One region of the Pseudomonas lijiangensis genome, then DNA from elsewhere that is predicted to be linked to it. Evidence: predicted binding sites of a transcription regulator. Region 1 holds the regulator's gene; each other region holds the start of a gene.
What was found. Region 1 encodes sigma-54, which starts transcription at its own class of promoters, with help from an activator protein. Its sites were predicted from a motif close to ANTGGCATNNANNTTGCTNT; they were not measured.
Positions count from the first base shown of each region.

Region 2: KQP88_RS09580 (CmpA/NrtA family ABC transporter substrate-binding protein) is a predicted target of sigma-54. The motif match lies at 1,489-1,508, and genes of this name have one in related genera.
Region 3: glnK (P-II family nitrogen regulator) is a predicted target of sigma-54. The motif match lies at 2,105-2,124, and genes of this name have one in related genera.

Region 1 is NZ_CP076668.1:4,829,884-4,835,047, reverse strand. Features, by position in the region: gene rapZ (RNase adapter RapZ) at 1-271, opposite strand, end outside; gene ptsN (PTS IIA-like nitrogen regulatory protein PtsN) at 274-738, opposite strand; gene hpf (ribosome hibernation-promoting factor, HPF/YfiA family) at 750-1,058, opposite strand; gene KQP88_RS20230 (RNA polymerase factor sigma-54) at 1,135-2,628, opposite strand; gene lptB (LPS export ABC transporter ATP-binding protein) at 2,813-3,538, opposite strand; gene lptA (lipopolysaccharide transport periplasmic protein LptA) at 3,539-4,084, opposite strand; gene lptC (LPS export ABC transporter periplasmic protein LptC) at 4,071-4,643, opposite strand; gene KQP88_RS20210 (KpsF/GutQ family sugar-phosphate isomerase) at 4,773-5,164, opposite strand, start outside.
Region 2 is NZ_CP076668.1:2,184,419-2,189,582, forward strand. Features, by position in the region: gene KQP88_RS09575 (nitrate regulatory protein) at 64-1,359, shown strand; gene KQP88_RS09580 (CmpA/NrtA family ABC transporter substrate-binding protein) at 1,648-2,982, shown strand; gene ntrB (nitrate ABC transporter permease) at 3,010-3,885, shown strand; gene KQP88_RS09590 (ABC transporter ATP-binding protein) at 3,897-4,706, shown strand; gene KQP88_RS09595 (AEC family transporter) at 4,759-5,164, opposite strand, start outside.
Region 3 is NZ_CP076668.1:195,525-200,688, reverse strand. Features, by position in the region: gene KQP88_RS00925 (ammonium transporter) at 188-1,525, opposite strand; gene glnK (P-II family nitrogen regulator) at 1,559-1,897, opposite strand; gene KQP88_RS00915 (accessory factor UbiK family protein) at 2,319-2,615, shown strand; gene KQP88_RS00910 (hypothetical protein) at 2,587-3,129, opposite strand; gene KQP88_RS00905 (hypothetical protein) at 3,547-3,819, shown strand; gene KQP88_RS00900 (hypothetical protein) at 3,843-4,838, opposite strand.

The DNA.
Region 1 (5,164 bases):
CCAGATAGAGCACGTCGCACTGGATATTCAGTGCACGAAGTTCGGCGAGGATCTGCGGGAAGCGCGTCAGGTGGCTCGGGAGGTTACGTGCATCGATGGACACCGCCAGCAGAGGTTCTGCCAGCTCGCTGTTCATCAGCGCACGCTCTGCCAGTTCCGGAAGGAGGCCGGCAGGAACGTTGTCCACGCAATAGAAACCGTTGTCTTCCAGCACATTCAGAGCTGTGCTCTTGCCAGAACCCGAACGACCACTCACGACGATCAGGCGCATGTTCAATGTCCGTTCTGTACGTCCAGTACCACTTGATAAAGCGTTTCACCGCTTTCGGCACTGCGTAGGCGGTCACGCACTTCAGTGCGGTCAAGCATGCTGGCTATCTGGCGCAGCAGCTCCAGGTGTTCATCGGTGGCCGCTTCCGGGACGAGCAGGACAAACAGCAGGTCGACCGGGGCACCATCGATGGCGTCGAAATCGATAGGCGATTCCAGGCGCATGACTGCGCTCACAGGTGTTTCACACCCTGCAAGGCGGCAATGGGGGATGGCAATGCCGTTGCCAAAACCGGTAGATCCCAGTTTTTCGCGGGCAACAAGGCTTTCAAACACACTTTGCTGGTCCATGCTCGGTACTTCTCGACCGATCAGGTTGGCAATTTGTTCGAGTACGCGTTTTTTACTGCCGCCCGACACGTTCACGCATGAACGGCCGGGGGTCAGGATGTTTTCAAGTCGGATCATTGGAATGAGTGTCAGCGAGCTGTCGCACCTTTAAGGATGTTCTGCTGCTTCTCCTTATGCTTGAGCAATTGTCTGTCGAGCTTATCAGTGAGAAGGTCGATGGCCGCGTACATGTCGTCATGTTCGGCGTTGGCTACGACCTCTCCACCATGGATGTGCAGTGTGGCTTCGATCTTCTGTTTGAGCTTCTCGACCGCCAGGGTGACCTGCACGTTAGTAATCTTGTCAAAATGCCCTTCGAGCTTCTTGAGCTTGAGCTCAACGTATTCGCGAAGGGGCTTGGTCACTTCCAGTTGGTGTCCACTGATATTGACTTGCATACAGCTTTCTCCTTTGCCAGTGCATATAGAAGCAGGAGTTCATTCCTGCCGCTGGAACGCTGTGGCTCTGCCTGCATCACATCAGTCGCTTGCGTTCACTCGAAGGTGCGATTCCGAGCGACTCGCGGTACTTGGCAACTGTGCGACGGGCTACTTGAATGCCTTGTGCCTCCAGTAAACCAGCGATCTTGCTATCACTCAACGGCTTTTTCTGATTTTCCGCTGCAACCAGTTTCTTGATGATTGCGCGAATTGCCGTCGAAGAGCATTCCCCGCCTTCGGAGGTGCTGACGTGGCTGGAAAAGAAGTATTTCAGCTCGTAAATACCCCTTGGGGTATGCATGAACTTCTGGGTGGTCACGCGGGAAATTGTCGACTCGTGCATGCCTACGGCTTCGGCGATGTCATGCAGGACGAGCGGCTTCATGGCTTCGTCGCCATACTCGAGAAAACCGCGCTGATGTTCGACGATCTGGGTGGCAACCTTCATCAGGGTTTCGTTGCGGCTCTGCAGGCTCTTGATGAACCAGCGGGCTTCCTGCAACTGATTGCGCATGAAGGTGTTGTCGGCGCTGGTGTCGGCCCGGCGCACAAAACCGGCATATTGCGGGTTGACCCGCAGGCGCGGCACGGATTCCTGATTCAGCTCCACCAGCCAGCGCTCGTTGTCCTTGCGCACGATCACATCGGGCACGACATATTCGGCTTCGGTGGATTCGATCTGCGAGCCGGGGCGCGGGTTGAGGCTCTGGACCAGTTCGATGACCTGGCGCAGTTCGTCTTCCTTGAGCTTCATGCGACGCATGAGCTGGGTGTAGTCGCGACTGCCCAGCAGGTCGATGTAGTCGGTGACCAGGCGCTGGGCTTCGCTCAGCCAGCGGGTCTTGGCCGGTAGCTGGCGCAATTGCAGCAGCAGGCATTCGCTCAGGTTGCGGGCGCCGATACCGGCAGGTTCGAATTGCTGGATACGGTGCAGAACGGCTTCGATCTCGTCGAGTTCGATATCCAGTTCGGGATCGAAGGCTTCGACGATTTCTTCGAGGGTTTCGTCGAGATAGCCCTGGTTATTGATGCAGTCGATCAGGGTGACGGCAATCAGCCGGTCCTTGTCGGACATCGGCGCCACGTTCAATTGCCACAGCAGATGGCTCTGCAGGCTTTCGCCAGCGGACGTGCGGGTGGTGAAGTCCCATTCGTCGTCATCGTTGCTGGGCAGGCTGCTGGCGCTGGTCTGGTAGACATCTTCCCAGGCGGTATCGACGGGCAATTCGTTTGGAATGCGCTCGTTCCATTCGCCCTCTTCCAGGTTGTCCACAGTGGGTGCGGATTCCTGATAGCTGGGTTCCTGGATCTCGGTATTGGGCTTTTGCTCGATGTTGTCGGCCAGAGGGTCGGAGTTGTCGAAGTCTTCGCCTTCCTCCTGGCGTTCCAGCATAGGGTTGGATTCCAGTGCTTCCTGAATCTCTTGCTGGAGGTCCAGGGTCGATAACTGGAGCAAGCGGATAGCCTGTTGCAGCTGCGGTGTCATCGTCAGCTGCTGGCCCATTCTCAAGACTAGCGATGGTTTCATGGCAGGGGCTAAACACCTTATTCGCCGGCGCACATGCGCCATCCACTACAGGGCGCCGAAGCGCCAACTTAAGCAAGTTATATGCCTGAATCTGAAGTGTTTGCCTAGAGCATCATGACAAAAAATGCATTGTCAACAGGATGCTTAGGCAAAGCTCGCATCAAGAGAGCTCACACAGGATCGACTACAGGCGGAACTCGTGGCCGAGGTAGACCTCTTTCACCAGCTGGTTGGCCAGAATGGTTTCCGAGTCGCCTTCGGCAATCAATTGCCCGTCGTTCACGATGTAGGCGGTTTCGCAGATATCCAGGGTTTCGCGCACGTTGTGATCGGTGATCAGCACGCCGATGCCCTTGGCTTTGAGGTGATGAATGATCTGTTTGATATCGCCCACCGAGATGGGGTCTACACCTGCGAAAGGTTCGTCGAGCAGGATGAACTTGGGTGCGGTGGCCAGTGCCCGGGCAATTTCCACGCGGCGGCGCTCACCACCCGAAAGGCTCATGCCCAGGTTGTCGCGGATGTGGGTGATGTGGAATTCCTGAAGCAGGCTTTCCAGCTCCTTGCGACGTGCGGCTGAGTCGAGTTCCTTGCGGGTCTCGAGGATGGCCATGATGTTGTCGGACACGGACAGCTTGCGGAAGATCGAGGCTTCCTGAGGCAGATAGCCAATGCCTGCGCGGGCGCGGCCGTGCATCGGCTGGTGGCTGACATCGAGGTCATCGATCAGGACGCGGCCCTGATCGGCCTGTACCAGACCGACGATCATGTAGAAGCAGGTCGTCTTGCCGGCGCCGTTGGGGCCGAGCAAGCCTACGATCTGACCGCTGTCGATGGACAGGCTTACGTCGCGTACGACCTGACGACTCTTGTAGCTTTTAGCCAGATGCTGGGCTTTAAGCGTCGCCATTTACTGGGCCTTCTGCTGTTCGGTTTTCTTTTTAGGCTGGATGACCATGTCGATCCGTGGGCGCGGTGCAGTCACTTTAGCGCCGCCATTGGCGCGACCTGCGGTGACGACCTGCTTCACAGTGTCATAGACGATCTTCTCGCCTTCGGAGGTGTTGCCGTCGTTGATGACCTTGGCCTTGTCGATCAGTACGATGCGGTCCTGTGCCGCGTAATACTGGATGGTGACGCCATAGGCCTGCACGATCGGCTTGTCTACCGAGGGTTTCTGCTCGTAATAGGCCAGGTTGCCGACGGAGGTGAATACGTCGACTTCGCCCTGTGCGTTACGAGTGATGGTCACGGTATTACCGGTGATCTTCATCGAACCCTGAGTGATGATCACGTTGCCCTTGTAGGTGGCAACGCCTTTCTTGTCATCGAGCTGCGCATCGTCAGACTGGATGTGGATCGGCTGATCGCGATCGGTTGGCAGGGACCAGGCGCTCGCGCTTCCCAGTGCTGCGCCCAGGCCGAGCAAAAAAGGAAGAGTTTTAACGAGACTCATACTGTCCTCTTACGTTGGACAGCAGGTCCATCCTGCCGTCGTTCAAATACGCTTTCATTCCCTTGGCTGTCGTTACACCGCCAGCGGCGTCGATTCTAACCACTTGCTCGGTCTGCGCATATTGCTTCTGTGGGAATACGGTCATACGACTGCTGGTAATGATAGTCGTACGCTGCTTTTCATCGGTACGTGCAACACGTACGGAGTCGATCAGTTCAACTTCGGTGCCGCCCGGCGAAACTTCGCCGCGTTCGCTCTGTACGTGCCACGGGAACAGGGTGCCGCGGTACATGTGCAGGTCGGGTTTGGTCAGCAGGGTGATATCCGTTGCCTTGACGTGTTCGACCTTGTCGGCAGTCATGTCGTATTGCATCTTGCCGTCGGGCAGGTACTGCACGCTATGGGCATTGATGGCGTAATAGTCGATGGCGGTGTCGTCGGTGGCGGCGACAGGCTGATCCATGAAGCTTTCCGGGCTGATGTTCCAGTAGCCGACTGCGGCAAGCAGCAGTGCCAGCACCCCGAAGGTCAGGATCGTGCGTATTTTCTTACTGAACATAGAAAAGGCTTCCATAAGGGCGCATGGCGGGCTGCTTCAATGTTACCCGGCGCGCAGGCGACAAGTCTGGCAGATCGTTGCCCTGGCAGGTGATTTGTTCCTGATTCATAAAGAGCAGAAGAGTAGCCATTACATGACACCCGCTCGCAGCAGGTCCTGCAGGTTGAAGGCGCCGGTCGGGCGGTCATCGGCGTCGACGACGATCAGCGCGCCGATCTTGTGATCTTCCATGATTTTCAGGGCTTCGGCGGCGAGCATGTCTGCGCGGGCCGTCTTGCCATGAAGGGTCATGACTTCATCTATGGTGGTTTCGCGAATGTCGATCGGGCGATCCAGGGTGCGGCGCAGGTCGCCGTCGGTGAAGATCCCGGCCAGCTTGCCGTCGGCGTCGACGATTGCGGTCATGCCCAGGCCCTTGCGGGTCATTTCCAGCAGCGCATCGCGTAGCGGGGTGCCGCGCTGAACCTTGGGCAGGGCGTTGCCAGTGTGCATGACGTTCTCGACTTTGAGCAGCAGGCGTC
Region 2 (5,164 bases), 2.6 Mb from region 1:
ATTGAATCAGGCATGGACCTGCTTTTGCATGGAGACCCCCATCTCCAACCGTGAAGCTAGTCCATGACTGATAAAAACATGCCCGCAGCATTGCGTTTCATGTTGGCTGCGCGCCGCAGCGAACTGGAAGGCCTGGAAGGATTGGCCTCCACTTGTCAGATGGTGACGCAGGTCGGCCAGCTGGTGCATGCCCTGCAACGTGAGCGTGGTTATTCCAATATGTTTCTGGGCAGCGGCAAGGCCCATCACCTGACCCAGCTCGATGTACTGACAGCCGAGGCCAAGGCCGTTGAAGCCCGGGTCCTTGATTCTTTCGAGCGCATCGATCTGGACGCCGCCAGCGCATCCGACCGGGCCCGGCTGTTCAACCGTATTGCCTATGTCATGCATGGCCTGGATGAGTTGCCCGGCTTGCGGCGACGTATTCGCGAGCAGCGGCTGACCCCTCAGGACGCCACCATGGTGCTGAGCCGTCTGATCGGTGGCTTGCTGGCGGTGGTGTTCGAGGCCGCCGACACAGCGATTGATCCTGTGGTCACCCGTGTGCTGGTAGCGATGTTCAATTTCATGCAGGGCAAGGAACTGGCCGGGCAAGAGCGCGCCTGTGGTGTGGGAGGTTTTCTGGCGGGCTATTTCGATGCTGCAGCCCATGACCGGCTTCAGCATCTGGTGCAGAGCCAGGAGCGTTGCTTCCAGACCTTCATCCAGTTTGCCGACGACGATGCACGACGCCTGTGGCGCAATCAGGAAAGCAGCGATTGCGTGGCGCAGCTTGGGCGTTTGCGTGGCGTGGCGTTGAAAACCTCGGAAGACGAGAAAGTCGACTCGATGCTTTCCGAAGTCTGGTTCGACCTCAACACCCTGCGCATCGATGCCATGCGCGATATCGAGATCTATCTGGCCGACGGGCTGCTGGTCAAGTGTCAGGAGAGCATCAAGCAGGCCCGTGCCGATCTGGACAACCACCGACAATTGCTCACCCGTCTGGTGAGCCTGGAAGCCGAAGGCAGTGTCGATCAGGCGCGTCTGTTCAGTGTCCAGGCCATTGATCTGGACAGTACGCCAACCGATGGCCTGGGGCCGAACCTTGGGCGTTCGGTTCTGGATCTGTTGCAGTCCCAGACCCAGCGCCTGCTGAGCGCCAATGATGAACTCGAAGAGGCACGACAGGCCCTCAACGAACGCAAGCTGATCGAACGGGCCAAGCGTCTGTTGATGGACGAGCATCAATTGAGCGAAGGCCAGGCCTATGAGCGTCTGCGCCAGTCGGCGATGGAGCGTGGCCAGCGTATGGTCGATGTCTCCCAGACTCTGCTGGCCTTTGCCGCAGCACGTCCGGCGCCACGTAAACGCCACTGACCCTTGTGCACTTGCGCCGGGCAAGCGGCGCAGGTCGCGCCCCAGTAATGTGCGAAACGATCTTGAGGCGCACCGCGAGCCAGATACGTCATCTTCGCTACAAGCCACGCGATTCGTGGTTGCTGCAGAGCTGGCATGCAAACTGCTTTGCAGGTTGTGCAAGCCGGGTGCTTCCAGACGAAGACCGCGGCACATAAGCGAATTCCGGACAACGGCGTCCACATGCTCATTGGCAAAGCCAGGAGTGTGTGTACGCCGTTTTTTTATGCGTGTTTTTGGGGGAATGAAATGGACGATAAGCCAGATAGCCTTGAGCAAGACAGCCCGGAAAATGCACCTCGGCGGTCTTTCCTCAAACAGTCGCTGGGCTTGCTGGGCGGCGGTGCAGCACTGAGTATCCTGCCACCTGGCTTGCAGTCCGTGGTCTGGGCTGCTGGCACCGATGGCCTGGAAACCACCAGTGCCAAGCTGGGGTTCATTGCCCTGACCGACGCCGCGCCGCTGTTCGTGGCCGACGAGAAAGGTCTGTTCGCCAAGTACGGCATGACCGGTGTCGAAGTGCTGAAACAGTCGTCCTGGGGCACCACACGCGACAACCTGGTACTGGGCTCGGCCAGCAATGGCATCGATGGCGCACACATCCTGACGCCCATGCCTTACCTGATCGCCGCAGGCAAGATCACCCCCAATAACAGGCCGGTGCCGATGTACATCCTGGCGCGCCTGAACGTGGGTGGCCAGTGCATTTCCGTGGGCAACGAATACGCTGACCTGAAACTGGGCCTCGACTCGGCGCCTTTCAAGACCGCACTGGCTGCCAAGAAGACAGCCGGCAAGAGCATCAACGCCGCAATGACTTTCCCTGGCGGCACCCATGACCTGTGGATGCGCTACTGGCTGGCGGCCGGTGGCATCGATCCGAACAAGGACCTGTCGACCATCGTCGTGCCGCCACCGCAAATGGTCGCCAACATGAAGGTCGGCAGCATGGACAGCTTCTGTGTGGGCGAGCCGTGGAACGGGCAACTGGTCAATCAGAAGATCGGCTACACCGCCAACACCACCAGCGAAATCTGGAATAACCACCCGGAAAAAGCCCTGGCGTTGCGTGCCGACTATGTAGACGCCAATCCCAACGCGGCCAAGGCGTTGCTCAAGGCCGTGATGGAAGCGCAGATGTTCTGCGATCAGCCGGAAAACAAGGAAGAGGTCGCGCAAATCTGCGCCAAGCGCCGCTGGATCAACGCTCCTTACGACGACATCGTGCAACGCATGAAAGGCAACTTCGATTACGGCACCGGCAAGGTCGTGGAAAACAGCCCGTTCCTGATGCGCTACTGGAACGAGTTCGCGTCCTACCCGTTCAAGAGCCATGACCTGTGGTTCCTCACCGAGAACAAACGCTGGGGCTACCTGCCGCAGGGTTTCGACAGCCAGGCGCTGGTGGACAAGGTCAACCGTGAAGACATCTGGCGCAAGGCAGCGGCTGAACTGAACGTACCGGCGGCACAGATTCCGGCCTCCACCTCGCGTGGCATCGAGAGGTTCTTCGATGGCAAGACCTTTGATCCGCAAAACCCGCAGGCCTATCTGGACAGCCAGACCATCAAGGCTCTGTCCTGATAGTGGCCACTCGCTTGGGAGAAATCGATGAACGCTGAAAGTAAAAGCTTCAAGGCCGCGGGAACGCCCGTGAGCGTCACCGGCAAGCCTGCCAGTCGCTGGCCTGCCCGGATCAAGAACCTGCGTCAGTTCCTTGTGCAGGGTGTATTGCCACCGCTGGTGGTGGGCGCGCTGTTTCTGTTGCTGTGGCAAATGCTCTGCAGCGGCAAGGGCGCGGCCTTGCCGCCGCCGACCCAGGTCATTCATGAAACCTGGGAGCTGATCATCCATCCGTTCTATGACAACGGCGGTAATGACAAGGGCATGGCCTGGCAACTGCTCGCCAGCCTGCAACGTGTCGCTTACGGCTATACGCTGGCGGTGGTCGCCGGGATCAGCCTCGGGGTGTTGGTCGGTCAGTCGGCCTGGGCCATGCGCGCACTGGACCCGCTGTTCCAGATCCTGCGTACCGTACCGCCGCTGGCCTGGTTGCCGCTGTCGCTGGCAGGTTTCAAGGACAGCCATCCTTCGGCGATTTTCGTGATTTTCATCACCGCCATCTGGCCGATCATCATCAATACCTCGGTGGGCGTGCGCAACATTCCCGATGACTACCGCAACGTGGCCAAGGTCCTGCGTCTCAATGGCGTGGAGTACTTCTGCAAGATCATGCTGCCTGCTGCTGCGCCGTACATCTTCTCCGGCCTACGTATCGGCGTCGGCCTTTCCTGGCTGGCGATCATTGCCGCCGAAATGCTGATCGGTGGCGTGGGTATCGGCTTCTTCATCTGGGATGCGTGGAACGCCTCGCGCATCAGCGACATCATCCTGGCGCTGATCTATGTCGGTGTCGTCGGGTTTCTACTCGACCGGTTGGTGGCCCTGATCGGTCATCTGGTCACTCGCGGCACATCGGCCGGTTAAGGAGCAAGCACATGAATGCGCACGACAAATATCTGAGCATCGAAAACGTCAGCAAGACCTTCGAGCGTGACGGCGTCTCCAGCCAGGTCCTGACCGGTGTCAACCTGGAAGTGGCGCGGGGCGAGTACATCTCCATCATCGGCCACTCGGGCTGCGGCAAATCGACGGTATTGAATATTGTGGCCGGTCTGACCGAGTCCACCAGCGGTGCGGTGATTCTGGATGGCAAGGAGGTTCGCACACCGGGCCCGGATCGCAGCCTGGTGTTCCAGAACCATTCGCTGCTGCCCTGGCTGACGGTCTACGAGAACGTGGCGCTGGCGGTCGACAAGGTGTTCAAACACAGCAAGAGCAAGGCCGAGCGCCATGAATGGGTGCTCTATAACCTGGACATGGTCAGCATGAGCCATGCCCTGCACAAGCGCCCGAGTGAAGTGTCCGGCGGCATGAAGCAGCGGGTCGGCATCGCCCGTGCGCTGGCCATGCAGCCCAAGGTCCTGCTGCTGGACGAGCCCTTTGGCGCACTGGATGCGTTGACTCGCGCCCACTTGCAGGACGAGGTGATGCGTATCCAGAGCGAATTGCAGAACACGGTGCTGATGATCACCCACGACGTTGACGAAGCGGTGCTGCTTTCCGACCGCATCGTGATGATGACCAACGGCCCGTCGGCGACCATCGGCGAAATCCTCACGATCGACCTGCCGCGCCCACGCAACCGTATCGCCATGGCCGATGACCCGCTGTACAACCAGTATCGCCATGCGGTGTTGAGCTTCCTGTACGAGAAGCATCGCAAGGTAGAAGCAGTGGCCGTCTGATCCCCTGTGGGAGCGAATTTATTCGCGAAGCCCTTCGCGAATAAATTCGCTCCTACAGCCGCGTCCCGATCCACATCCACAGCGGCAATGTCCCCGCCGACAGAATGGTGGTCATGCAGATCGCCGAACTGGTTTTCTGCACATCCGGCATGTTCCGGGCAAAGCCCAGCACATTGACCCCGGACGGTCCTGCCGCCATCAGCACCAGCACGGATCGCGGCATGCCCTCGATACCCAGAACGATACAGGCCAGCAACACCAGCAGCGGCATCAGCGCCAGCTTGGCGAAGGTGATGCCCAATGCCTCGGCGCTGGGAGTCAGCCGGTAGCTGGAGAGGTTGGCGCCCAGCACGATCAAGGCGCAGGGCAGGGCGGCCTGGGCCAGCCAGGTGGTGAGGTGATCGGCCCAGTCCGGTAAGGCCAGGCCGGAGAGGTTCAGCGCCACGCCCAGCAGCAGA
Region 3 (5,164 bases), 1.2 Mb from region 1:
GCGCAATAAACAAGCTGATCCACAAGTTAACGATCATGCCCATGACAGCATTAAGGCCACTGCCACGACAAGCCGCAATCATCGCTAACGACACAGACAATGGAAGCTCTAATGCGCGGATGGTTCACAAAGTCAGGATAAAAAAAATGCCCGGGGAGACCGGGCATTTTTCTGCAGCTACGGTTGATTACAAGTTGTAGCCACGCTCGTTGTGTTGCGCAAGGTCCAGACCCACAGACTCTTCTTCGTCAGTCACACGCAGACCGATGACAACGTCCAGCACCTTGAGGATGATGTAGGTCACGATTGCGGTGTAGATGACGGTGAAGGCTACGCCCTTGAACTGAATCCAGACTTGAGCGCCGATGTCGGTCACAGTACCGAAACCGCCCAGTGCAGGAGCAGCGAACACGCCAGTCAGGATCGCGCCGACGATACCACCGACACCGTGAACGCCGAATGCATCCAGGGAGTCATCGTAGCCCAGCTTGCGTTTCAGGCTGGTAGCGCAGAAGAAGCAGATCACGCCAGAGGCCAGACCGATGATCAGGGCACCCATCGGGCCTGCGGTACCGGCAGCCGGAGTAATGGCAACCAGACCGGCAACCACACCCGAAGCGATACCCAGGGCACTTGGCTTACCGTGCGTCAGCCACTCGGCGAACATCCAGCCCAGTGCAGCAGCAGCGGTAGCAATCTGGGTAACCAGCATGGCCATACCGGCAGTGCCGTTTGCAGCAGCAGCGGAACCGGCGTTGAAGCCGAACCAGCCGATCCACAGCATGGCAGCACCGATCAGGGTGTAACCCAGGTTGTGCGGAGCCATCGGAGTGGTCGGGAAGCCTTTACGCTTGCCCAGCACCAGACAGGCAACCAGACCAGCAACACCGGCGTTGATGTGCACGACAGTGCCGCCAGCGAAGTCCAGAACGCCCCAGTCCCACATCAGGCCACCGACGCCGCCCCAGACCATGTGGGCGATTGGCGCGTAGACCAGAGTGAACCAGATACCCATGAAGATCAGCATCGCGGAGAACTTCATGCGTTCTGCGAAAGCACCGACGATCAGGGCTGGAGTGATGATGGCGAACGTCATCTGGAAGGTGACGAACACCGCTTCAGGGAACAAGGCCGCAGCACCGGTGATGCTCGAAGGCGTGATACCCGCCAGGAACGCCTTGCCCAGACCGCCGAAGAAGGAGTTGAAGTTGACGACGCCAGCTTCCATGCCCGTGGTGTCGAACGCAAGGCTGTAGCCGTAGACGACCCACAGGATGCTGATCAGACCGGTAATGGCGAAGCACTGCATCATCACGGAAAGAATGTTTTTGGAGCGGACCATGCCGCCGTAGAACAGGGCAAGACCCGGGATGGTCATGAACAGCACCAGCGCGGTGGCTGTCAGCATCCAGGCGGTGTCACCTGAGTTGAGAACGGGGGCTGCCACTTCGTCCGCCGCCATGGCCAGGCCAGGGGTTACGAGGGACAACAGGGCTCCTAGCCCTGCGAATTGACGCAGAGTCATATTGTTTACTCCTGGGGCGTGGGGTTTGGCGGCTTAAATGGCGTCGGTATCGGTTTCGCCGGTACGGATGCGTATAGCCTGTTCCAGATTCACAACAAAAATTTTGCCGTCCCCGATCTTGCCGGTGTTGGCAGCCTTGGTGATGGCCTCGATGACGCGATCCAGATCCTTGTCATCGATAGCGACGTCGATCTTCACTTTTGGAAGGAAGTCGACTACGTATTCAGCACCGCGATACAGCTCGGTGTGTCCCTTTTGGCGACCGAAACCTTTGACCTCGGTAACAGTGATGCCCTGCACGCCGATTTCGGACAGCGACTCGCGCACGTCGTCCAGTTTGAACGGCTTGATGATGGCAGTGACTAGCTTCATGAAAACTTTCTCCCGAATTGGTGGACTTGCCCCAGGAAAACAAACCCGACTCAAGTCTAAGCGCAGTGCCTGGCTTTGTAACGCGTCGGCGGCCAGTTAAAGGCCCGACCAACTCCAGAAAACCGCTTCTGACGAAACACATCCCCGCTCCGCCTGCCGCACTGCATTCGTCACAGCGACTGCATCAGTGCATGGGTCACAAGCCATTAAGCAGAAAGCTTGCCATCTCGTGAATATTCATCAAATACAGGGCCTTGAGCACTTTTTCAGCCATCTGACCCGTTTTGGTCACCACGCAACGCACAACTACAGTGCACTCGTGCACGCCCCCACGCTCAATAACTGTGCATCGCCGGTGCCCTGAAAATGACTATAGATGCTGCGTGCTACACTGCCGCCCATCTGATACAGGAAAATCATCATGCTCGCGCCCAAAGCTTTCCTCGACGCCCTGAGTGGCCACGCCTCCCGCCTGTTCAACGGCGAGACTCCGCTACCCCGCAACGAATTCGAAACCCAGTTCAAAGCCCTGCTGCAAAGCGGCTTCAGCAAACTGGATCTGGTGAGCCGCGAAGAATTCGACAGCCAGATGGCCGTACTTGCCCGTACGCGCGCTCGTCTTGAGGCGCTGGAGGCCAAGGTGGCGGAGATGGAAGAGAAGATTGGGGCTGCTGGTCAGGATCGGGGTATCAACCCGCAAACCCCACAACCTGAATAAAGACCGCCCAACCACCGAGCAGAATCCAGAAAACTGCAAAAATCCAGGGCGTACGCATCGAAAACAGCAGCGCCTTGCGATAACCCTTGTGCGTTGACTCATGCTCGTTGAACAGCGGCGACTCGTCATACGCGATGCCCATGATCGGCTCACTGCGCAACAACTCGCTTTGCTTGTAATGCCAGTGATCGATGATCTCGTAAGCCGCACGAATCCCCGGCCAGGCATTCAACGAACTCATCGCCCCCAACAACGCCAGAAATGGCGGCACGAATAACGTGAACAACTTGCCCCACTCCGGATTGAGATTCGCCATGCAGGATGCGAAAGCAATCACCAGAAAGGATTGCGCCGTCAGGTAGGCATCTGTCCGGTTGGCCAGGATCGTGGTTTCGTACTGGATCTCCTTTCGATAGAAATCCAGACGGTCCTTGGGGGAGCCGAACATCTTGGCGTCGTGTTCAGTGGCATTGCTGCTTGCGTCTGCGGTCTGGGAAGTCAGAATTCTTGGCAAAAGTCGTGGTTTCCATTCTGGTTGGGTTGAATGGAGAGTGACCGGTGCGGGAGCTGGGTGTTCAGAAGACTTTACGAGAGGGGGATGAAAGGTTCAGGAGCAGTGCATCCTCGTCGCCAAGCATTGGATATCCGCAAAAAGAACGGACACCGTCGCTGTAAACGCGGCTCCACAACTCTCGGCGGGGCTGCCGTGAGCATGGGCATAGAAAACGCCTCAGATATCAGCTGATTGACTACTGTCCAGAAACGAAAACCCCGGCTCGAGGCCGGGGTAGGTGTTTCGTGGTCTTTGCAGTGAGTCGTAAACTTTCGCTCATTGGAGCTCATTGCCAACCTGTAGAGCAATGCTATGAGCAGTTGACAGTCGTGTCAACCCAACTTTATACAGGCGCCTCGCAGAGAGGGAAGTCTGAGTATGCCGCACAACATCCAGTATAGGCCGTTGCTGATTGATGAGCTGATCAGCTCACACAGAATTGCTAGCTACAGCAAAGTATTTTCTACACAAAACGACGCAGAACTGGTTGGCGCGTACCTATGGAATTCACATGTTTGCGCAGCACTTTACCCGCTGCTCAGCGTGGCAGAAGTCACCCTAAGAAACTCCATAGATGCTGCCCTGACAGCTGATCTCGGAAAATTCTGGTGGAAGGGGGGGGGTAATTTTTTACATTGGGTTGTTAATTAAGAAATTTCATAAGGCTCAACACCTTACACAACCACACCGTAAGGGTTTGCGCTGGAGCAGTAAACATTCGAATGTGCCACTGCCACACAGAGATTGTTGTATCTCTCTAATGAGGCTAGATCATTTTTTTTGATACTTATTTTTGCGACATTTGCCTGTCCGAAATTTAGCTCAGAAAATTCCGGAGGCATGGGGATTATTTTCTGATTGATAATATCGACAAATAACACCGTCACGAAGGTGTTTGCATCCAAATTAAACATTTGAAGTTGAGCGCCTTCGATGTGCTGCTGATCTATCAGCCCTCTGTCGCAAATCAGAACTCCTGCGTCCTGATAGTCGTCTTTATATTGGTATATGTGAAAATCTTTGGATATATTTTTGTTGTCAAAAACGCTCTTGATCAGGTGCTCGATGAGGTTCAGCCCTTGGTCTAAGGGTTGCAGAATTAGTAGGTATATTAATTTAAGCCAAGATAGGTACTCATCTTTTGATATATTAAATTCAGAGCATATGCGTGCCACTTGAGGTCGATTGGCCCCGTCAAGGGATATGAAGTGAGCTTTCAGCACCTCATTTCCAGGTAATACGCCATGCAGCTCCCTAAACATCTCAAGTGTTCTTTTTATGCAGTGTGGGTTTCTGATGACGTTTATTAACTTTAGGCAGTATAAGCGCAATAGTTCATTTTCGAAATTTACTGCTGCTGGGTCTTCAATCTTTTTGAGAAGTGAATTTGTAATTTTAGAAATTCCGTCTTCGTAGGCTGAAAATGCGTCTTCAAGATTATGTTGCCCGCCTTCGTCAAGTGTCTTGAGTGCATATAGGTCTTTTCGGGATAAATTTTTTTCGATTTTTACCCCTGTCGCGTCGTTGTTTTTTATCTGAGCAGGTACGTGTGACAGGACGCTGAATTTATAAATGCGTTGATTCTCTGGCTTTACAGTTTTGTCAATCGCATTCAAGCGCTGTTCTACCTGTGAGATGTAGTGATGATTCCTAGAGTTACTTTTTTTCATGTGCCCTCCTGGCTTTAAAATATAGTTATCTAATGATCGCAGACTACGGCGCGTAATCTTCGTTAAGTGGTTGGGTGTAGCTTTGCAATGCCCGAGCGGTTCATAAGCGGCTCCGCTTAGGAGAACACATTAGCAAGCAGACAGACTAGCTGGGCGAGCACGTCTCCCTAGTTGTACTCCTCACTGTGGATATCAGCTAGCAACCGTCGCTATGGGCGGCCGCGTCCAAGGTTGCAGTTGTGGGCGGAGAAGCTTAAAAGAGAGCTTCTGTAAGCATCTGCTTTAGCCGATTCTGAGAGCGCTGCTTCTTGGTAACTCGGAGCTCA